2 regions of the Brevibacillus antibioticus genome follow, and region 1 is predicted to be linked to the other one. Evidence: predicted binding sites of a transcription regulator. Region 1 holds the regulator's gene; the other holds the start of a gene.
What was found. The regulator CtsR, encoded in region 1, represses protease genes until heat stress. The targets are predictions, from matches to a motif close to ATGGTCAATAAAGGTCAAACA.
Positions count from the first base shown of each region.

Region 2: E8L90_RS01065 (ATP-dependent Clp protease ATP-binding subunit) is a predicted target of CtsR. The motif match lies at 2,532-2,552, and genes of this name have one in related genera.

Region 1 is NZ_SZNK01000001.1:4,644,009-4,648,216, reverse strand. It holds gene E8L90_RS22375 (MGDG synthase family glycosyltransferase) at 185-1,300, shown strand; gene E8L90_RS22370 (HAD hydrolase-like protein) at 1,335-2,021, shown strand; gene E8L90_RS22365 (CtsR family transcriptional regulator) at 2,210-2,674, shown strand; gene mcsA (protein-arginine kinase activator protein McsA) at 2,691-3,209, shown strand; gene mcsB (protein-arginine kinase McsB) at 3,229-4,208, shown strand, end outside.
Region 2 is NZ_SZNK01000001.1:228,968-233,175, forward strand. It holds gene rbsK (ribokinase) at 1-497, shown strand, start outside; gene E8L90_RS01055 (TetR/AcrR family transcriptional regulator) at 674-1,270, shown strand; gene E8L90_RS01060 (MFS transporter) at 1,335-2,474, shown strand; gene E8L90_RS01065 (ATP-dependent Clp protease ATP-binding subunit) at 2,593-4,208, shown strand, end outside.

The DNA.
Region 1 (4,208 bases):
GTAAGGAGGTTTTTTGTTTTTAACGTATCTCACAACAAAAAGTCAAACTCGCGATTATTTTGTCGATAAGTTAGGCCGAATGACCGACAAGTTCCCTCTTGCAGACGGGTCTTGGGGTAGACTAACATGAGAAGGTACCTGATCCAGGCGTTGGAATAGGCGAGGTTATGAAGGAGAATCGTTCATGAAAAAAATTCTAATCTTTTCCGCTTCCATCGGTAACGGACACAACCAGGCAGCGCGGGCCATGCAAGAAAGCTTGGCTGAGAGTGGTTGCACATCAATGATCATCGATACGTTGGAATATATTAGCCCCACCTTTCACAAGATTTTGCTGGAAAGCTATATGAATCTGTTAAGGCTGTCACCTAAGATGTGGGGCAGAATTTATCATAATACAGAAAAAACCCGTTTTTTCGATATGAATGTGCTGATGAATAAGTTATTGGCAAACAAACTTAAAAAGTTGATCAACAGCGTACAGCCGGATGCCTTTATTGCTACGCATCCGTTTGCAAGCTGTATGCTTTCCGTACTGAAAGGGAGAAATGATTGGAAAGAACCAATCTATACGATCATTACTGACTATACCATCCATCCTTCATGGATTAATCACCATATCAATTATTACTTCATCGGTCATGAACAGCTGTATTACCTGTTAGACGTTTATCGACAGGATCATCAAAAATTCATTCCGATGGGCATTCCCATCATGAAAAAATTCAGTTTGCCATTGGAACCGGATTTAATTCGGCAAAAGCTTGGCCTCGCTCCTGAACAAAAGAGTATTATTCTTTCAGGGGGCGGATTGGGTCTCGGCTCGATGGAAAAAGTATTGGATGGACTAGAAGAGATTAACATTCCTCTTAAAACCTTTGTGTTAACAGGGACAAACGACAAGCTGTACAATAAAGTGATCAATCGTACGTATCGGCATGAAGTCGTTCCGCTAAAATTCATCAATAACTTCCACGAATACTTGGAAACGGCTGATTTAATTGTCACCAAATCAGGAGGACTTACATCAGCTGAAGTAATGAGTAAACGGGTACCTATGATTGTTTACAACCCTCTGCCTGGACAGGAAGAGAGGAACAGCCACTTTTTGCTCAATAATGGATGTGCGGTACATGCGAATTTGTCGGAGCAATTGATTTACTTTATCGATGAATTATTGCATAGCCCGTCCAAGGTGGACTATATGCGTAGAATGGGACTGAAAATCTCGAAGCCAGATGCTGCACAACGAATTACTGAGTTTATCATGGATGATATGAATATATGCCAGGAGAAGTAGAATAGCTGCCTAGCCAGACAAAATGGAGGAACCTATGACTGTACCATTCGCTATATTATTTGATATGGATGGCACGTTACTGCAAACAGAAAAGCTGTCGACCCCCGCGTTTATTCGAACGTTTGACCAGCTTCGTCAAAAAGGATTGTGGAAAGGGGAAACCCCTGACGAACGTGAACTGATCAATGTACTGGGAATGACACTCGAGCAAATCTGGGACAAATTATTGCCGGGCGCAAGTGAGGAAGCTATTCGTTCAGCAGACACCTTCTTGCTAGAGAATGAAATCCAGTTACTTAAAGAACGAGTGACCGACCTCTATCCGGATGTAAAATCAACTTTAGAAAAGCTACGTGAAAAAGGATTTTCTTTGTTTATAGCAAGCAATGGGCAGGAAGAGTACATCGATGCCATTTGTCAGGAATACGAGTTGAAGCCACTGATGACCGACCTGTACTCGGCTGGCCGCTTCCGCACGCATTCCAAAAATGACCTAGTTGCAAAATTGTTGTCTGATTACAAAATCGGACAGGCCATCATGGTAGGAGATCGTCACTCCGACGTGGAAGCAGGCAAGACAAACGGTTTATTTACCATTGGATGCGACTTTGGTTTTGCCAAACCAGGCGAGCTTGATGGGGCAGATGTCATCATCACCAGCTTCCCTCAGCTACTGAATCATTTGCCAGCAATCGACACCAATACGCAAGAACAAGCATAAACCATTCCTCAGGGAGTGGTTTTTTTGTTGATCATGTCCAAGTTTCAAGCAGCCCTCTTTTGCCTACACTAGAATGTGTAAGGGACACTTGCGGGCACGCACTAAACCCATTATAATTAACGTCAAAGATAGTCAAAGTCAATAGGTAGCTCATCAGAAACATACACAGAGGAATAGGAGGCGATGACTTGCGTAACATCTCGGACATCATTGAACATCACTTAAAAAGCATCATTACAAACAGTCCCAATGGATCGATCGAGATTCAGCGTAGTGAGCTTGCCGACCATTTTCAATGTGTGCCGTCTCAGATCAATTACGTCATTAATACGCGCTTTACCGTTCAAAAAGGATACATCGTAGAGAGTAAGCGCGGGGGCGGCGGGTATATTCGCATACGCAAGGTGCAGATTGTCAGCAAAGCACGCTTGCAGGAATTGCTAACGGAGGAACTGATTGGTGAGAGTATCAATCAGAGCGTGGGAAATGCGATCGTAGAAAGACTATTGGAGGAAGGCTTAGTCAACATCAGAGAAGCCACCTTGATGAAAATCGCTACCTCGCGAAACGTATTGACGCTAGAAGCTGAATTGCGGGATCGTTTGCGGGCAAATATTTTAAAGCAGATGATCGCGGCAATCTTGTTGAAGTAAAAGGAGGTATGATGTTATGAACTGTGAGGAATGCGGAAAACGACCGGCGACACTTCATTTGACGAAAATCGTCAATGGCGAAAAAACCGAATACCATATTTGCGAGCAGTGTGCTCATGAAAAAGGGGACGTCTTTACCGGCTTTCACAACTTCAGCATCAACAATCTCCTCTCAGGACTTTTAAAATTTGATCCCATGCAAAAGAATGGACGCGAAACGGCAACGAATAAGCCGCTTCAATGCGAAACCTGTGGACTCACATATACTCAATTTAGTAAAAGCGGCCGATTCGGTTGTAGTGATTGCTACACCTTTTTGGGTGACCGACTGGACCCCCTTTTCCGCCGGATTCACGGGAACACACAGCATAGTGGAAAGGTACCAGAGCGTACCGGTGGCAAACTGAAGATCCGTAAAGAGCTAGAGCAACTAAAGCAAGCGCTGCAAAGTCATGTCGCCAGTGAAGAGTTCGAGAAGGCAGCAGAAATGCGTGATCGAATTCGAGCATTGGAACAAAAAATGGCCCAATCGTAGCAAGGGAGGTTAGCTGGTTATGTCCCAAAAGCAGTTTATGCAAAACCCGTGGAGCAATTGGATGAAAGGAGAAGGTCCTGATTCCGACATTGTCATAAGTACACGGCTGCGTATCGCCCGTAACCTGCGCCAGCATCCCTTTCCGTTATTGGCAACGGACTCGCAGGGCGAGGAAGTCGTCAGAAAGGTAACGGAAGTAAGCGATTCGGAGGCAATGCGCAAGCGGCATCAGCTTCAGGTCATCCATATGGATCAAATTAATCCGTTAGAAAAACGTGTGCTCGTAGAAAAGCATCTGGTTAGCCCTCATTTGGCAGAGGAATCTCGCAAAGGTGCGGTATTGCTTCGTGAAGATGAGTCCGTCAGCATTATGGTTAATGAAGAAGACCACATTCGAATACAGGTACTATTACCCGGGTTTCGTTTGAACGAGGCATGGGAAATAGGAACTAAGATAGACGACATTTTTGAGAAAAACTTGAACTACGCGTTCGACGAAACACGAGGATATCTGACAAGCTGCCCAACCAATGTGGGTACGGGAATTCGTGCATCTGTGATGCTGCACTTGCCAGCTCTGGTGATGACGCAGCAGATCAGCAGAATTTTACAGGCAATTAATCAAGTTGGTCTAGTCGTTAGAGGAATTTACGGAGAGGGCAGCGAAGCTCTAGGGAATCTTTTTCAGTTATCCAATCAGGTCACACTGGGGATGTCTGAATCGGATATTCTTTCCAACCTCTACGGTGTAGCCAGGCAGATTATTGAGCAAGAGCGTGTGGCACGTACTTACTTGCTGGAGCATACCCGGGTTTCTTTGGAGGATCGGATTTTTCGGTCGTTTGGCATCCTGATGTACGCTCGCACAGTAGAGTCCAAGGAAGCGGCTCAGCGCTTGTCTGATGTACGTCTGGGGATTGATCTAGGCATCATTCCAAATGTATCTCCGCTCGTCCTAAACGAACTGTTGGTCACGACACAGCCAGGGTTTTTACAGCA
Region 2 (4,208 bases), 4.4 Mb from region 1:
TGGAAATCCCGATGCCTGTCGTGGAATATACAGTCAAAGAGGCTGCCAGACTCGGCAAGCTGGTCATTTTAAATCCGGCACCTGCACGCGAGCTATCCAGTGAGCTATTAGCCCATGTACATACCTTAACCCCAAATGAAACAGAGCTTTCTATTCTCACGGGAATGCCTGTATCCACGATAGACGAAGTGCATGCAGCAGCCCAAAAGCTTTTGTCTGGTGGACCAAAACGCGTCATCGTGACATTGGGGGAAAAGGGCGCTCTCATAGTAACCGCCGATGAGGCGACCCATATCCCGGCTTTCCGCGTAGAGCCAGTAGATACAACTGCGGCAGGCGATTCCTTTACAGCAGCTTTTGCGGTTGGGATCACACAAGGAATGACCGAAACCGAAGCGGCCACTTTTGCCAGCAAAGTTGCAGCGATTGTCGTGACAAGGAACGGTGCTCAACCATCCCTGCCTACTTTCGATGAAGTACAAGCATACTCTTTTTAATGGGGAAGATTTAGAGACAATATAATCAATGATCGAGCCTATTTTGAAAGATGATTTTCAAAATGGGCTTTTTCTATAGGCATGTTTTGTACAGTTGCAGACATTTTATTTGTTGACCGAACGGTACATAATGTGTAAGATTTTCCATAACAGTTGGAAACGAAAGGAGGATTCCGGTGAGCAAACGCGGCAGACCACGTGATTTTGATTACACGTCCATCGTAGATGTGGCCATGAAAACATTTTGGACAAAAGGCTACAATGGTTGTTCTACGCACGATTTATGCAGTGATACTGGACTGGGTAAAGGCAGCTTGTACAATACGTTTGGCAGCAAACAGGACCTTTACCAAGCAGTGGTGGAACACTATCACGAAACTGGGATTCGTGAACAGCAGGCATTATTGGACAGTCCGGGTTCCGTGAAAGAACGGTTGCAAAATTTTTTAACTTGGGCATTGGTGGAAGACTTCGAATCTACGAATCCAAAGGGATGTTTGCTGATCAATGCGGGATTGGAACGGGCAAAAGACGATCCCAAGATTGAAGAAATATTCTCCAGACATGTTGAACTTCTAAAGCAAACTATGGAAAAAGTGATGGAGGAAGGCTTGCGAACGGGCGAAATCTCCAAAAAACGAACTGCTGTGGATTTGGCTAGCCTATTTTTAAGCAGTTACTATGGCTTCCGTGTGTTGAATACGTCCACACAAAATCGGACATTGGCGGAACAAATCATGAACGGCACTATGGAATCTATCTTCGGCGCGTAATGCGCTCTTTTTTTGAGTGATTTTTGTACCGGATGTTACAAAAATGAGTAGGGAGTGTTCCTTGATGCCGTCGATGATTTATTTGTTAGCGGTAGCGATTTTTGCGATGACGACTTCTGAATTTATGGTGGCTGGCATGATGAATGAGCTTGCCGATGATTTCGGTGTATCGATCCCATCCATCGGGTATTTCATTACGGCGTATGCGGGTGCAATGGTCATAGGAGGCCCGATACTAACGGCAACTCTCCTGCACATTCGCCGAAAACAAGCGTTACTTTCATTGGTTGTCTTCTTCTTCTTAGGCCAATCGTTAGGAGCAATGGCTTGGAATTACGAATCGATGATGCTTGCACGTATCCTAACCGGTATTGCTTCATCCGCAGCGTTTGGCATCTCCGTCAGTATTTCAGCCAGCTTGGTTCCTCCTCATTCACGTGGAAAGGCAGCTTCGATTGTTTTGGCAGGCTTAATGATTGCTACTGTCATCGGTCTCCCGCTGACAACCGTGATTGCACAATATTTCGGCTGGAGAATGAGCTTTTGGGCAGTTGCCGTCGTCGTATTGCTATCAGGGGTATTGATTCAATGGTTGCTCCCTTCCGACGCACACAAAGACCAGATGAACGTAAAGGATGAGCTTGCCAGTTTTCAAAATCCGCACCTTTGGGCCGCGTATGCAACGAGTATGCTGATTATTGGCGGTACCTTCGCAGCGTTTAGTTATTTTACTCCGATTCTTACGGATGTAACGGCTTTTTCGGAAGGGAGTATCCCGTATTTGCTTGCCCTTTATGGCATCGCGACCGTGATCGGAAATATCGTGATTGGCAGACTTGCTGATCGTTTTGCCATGCGAATCCTTGTATCGGGATTAAGCATACTCTTAGCAGCATTGGTTCTGTTTGCCGTAGGCGCCGAAAATAAATGGATCGCTGTGCTGTCCATTGTTCTGATTGGGTTGACAGGTGTTGCGATGAATCCGGCCATGATCGCACGAGTTATGAATACAGCAGGCAGTGGGACAATGGTAAACACTGTGCATACTTCCTTTATTACATTAGGTGTTGCCATTGGTTCTTCCTTAGGCGGGATCGGAATTAGTAGTGGTTACGGACTTATTTCACCATTGTGGGTAGGCGCTTGTTTAGCTGCTATTGGGTTACTTTCAATCGTTCCCTATCTGCAAAAGAGCAAAGTGTAAAAAACCATACAATCCCTCTTGAAAGTCAAAGAAGGTCAAACTATAATAAAGTCAACGAAGGTCAGGAAAGGTCAAAGATCTTCTGAATTCCAAAACAACGCTTTTGGGGGGATTGAATATGCATTGTGAAATCTGCAAACAACGAGAAGCAACTGTGACTGTTCATATACGTGTACAAAATCAGCAGCAAAAATACGATCTGTGCAAAGACTGCCAGACAAAACTGACCAACAAAATGGGGGTGGGCATGGGTTTTAGTCCGTTCTCCTCCTTCTCTGGATTGGATGAGTTTCTGCAAGGCTTTGCCCAAGGTCGGGTGAGTCCGGGAAAATCTTCCAGTCAACCACAAGCACCAGAGCGTGGCGGAGGTATTCTCGATGACCTAGGCCGTAATTTAAACGATGCGGCACGTGCAGGACTGATTGACCCTGTGATTGGTCGCGAACAAGAAATTGAGCGTGTCATTGAGATTTTGAACCGACGCAACAAGAACAATCCGGTTCTGATCGGGGAACCAGGGGTCGGGAAGACCGCGATTGCGGAAGGCCTCGCTCTGCGTATTACGGAAGGGCAAGTACCGACCAAGCTGAAAAACAAGCAGGTATACATTTTAGATGTCGCCTCTCTGGTTGCAGGGACAGGAATTCGCGGACAGTTCGAGGAAAAAATGAAGCAAGTAATTGCCGAGCTGCAAAAACGCAAAAACGTCATCTTGTTTGTGGATGAGATTCATCTCTTGGTAGGGGCAGGCTCTGCGGAAGGATCGATGGATGCAGGGAACATCCTGAAGCCTACACTGGCTCGTGGTGAGTTGCAGCTGATTGGGGCAACTACGTTAAAAGAGTATCGTGTGATTGAAAAAGACGCTGCTCTGGAGCGCCGCCTGCAGCCAGTCATGGTCAAGGAACCAACCGTAGAACAAGCCATCGAGATTTTGAAAGGTTTGCGTCCGAAATACGAAGCATTCCACCAAGTCGCTTACTCGGATGAAGTCATCCGTGCCTCCGTGGAATACTCCCATCGTTACATCCAGGATCGATTCTTGCCCGACAAGGCGATTGATCTCATGGATGAAGTGGGCTCGCGTTTGAACCTAAGATCCTCCGTGGTGGATACGTCAGAGTTACATGAGCGTCTGGCGCAAATCAATCAGGAGAAAAAGGAAGCGACGGAGCAAGAAGCGTACGAACGAGCTGCCCGTCTGCGAGACGAAGAAGCGGGCATTTTAGAGAAGCTGGATCAAATCGAAGGCAAGGAACAACGCGTCAAGGTTGATGTCACAGACATCCAAGCCTTGATCGAGCAAAAGACGGGGATTCCTGTTACCAAACTGCAAAGTGATGAGCAGATGAAAATGAAAAACCTGGCAGCTCATTTGGAAGCAAAAGTCATTGGTCAATCCGAGGCGGTCACACAAGTCGCGAAGGCGATTCGACGCAGTCGTGCAGGTCTGAAACCGAAAAACAGACCGATTGCTTCCTTCCTGTTCGTCGGTCCGACTGGCGTAGGGAAGACAGAGCTGTCCAAAGCGCTAGCAGAGGAGCTGTTTGGTACCCGCGATTCCATGATCCGCCTCGATATGAGCGAGTACATGGAGAAGCACGCGGTATCCAAATTGATCGGTTCTCCCCCGGGCTACGTCGGCCATGAAGAAGCAGGTCAGCTGACAGAGCGCGTACGCCGCAATCCGTACAGCATTATCCTGCTGGATGAGATCGAAAAAGCACACCCGGA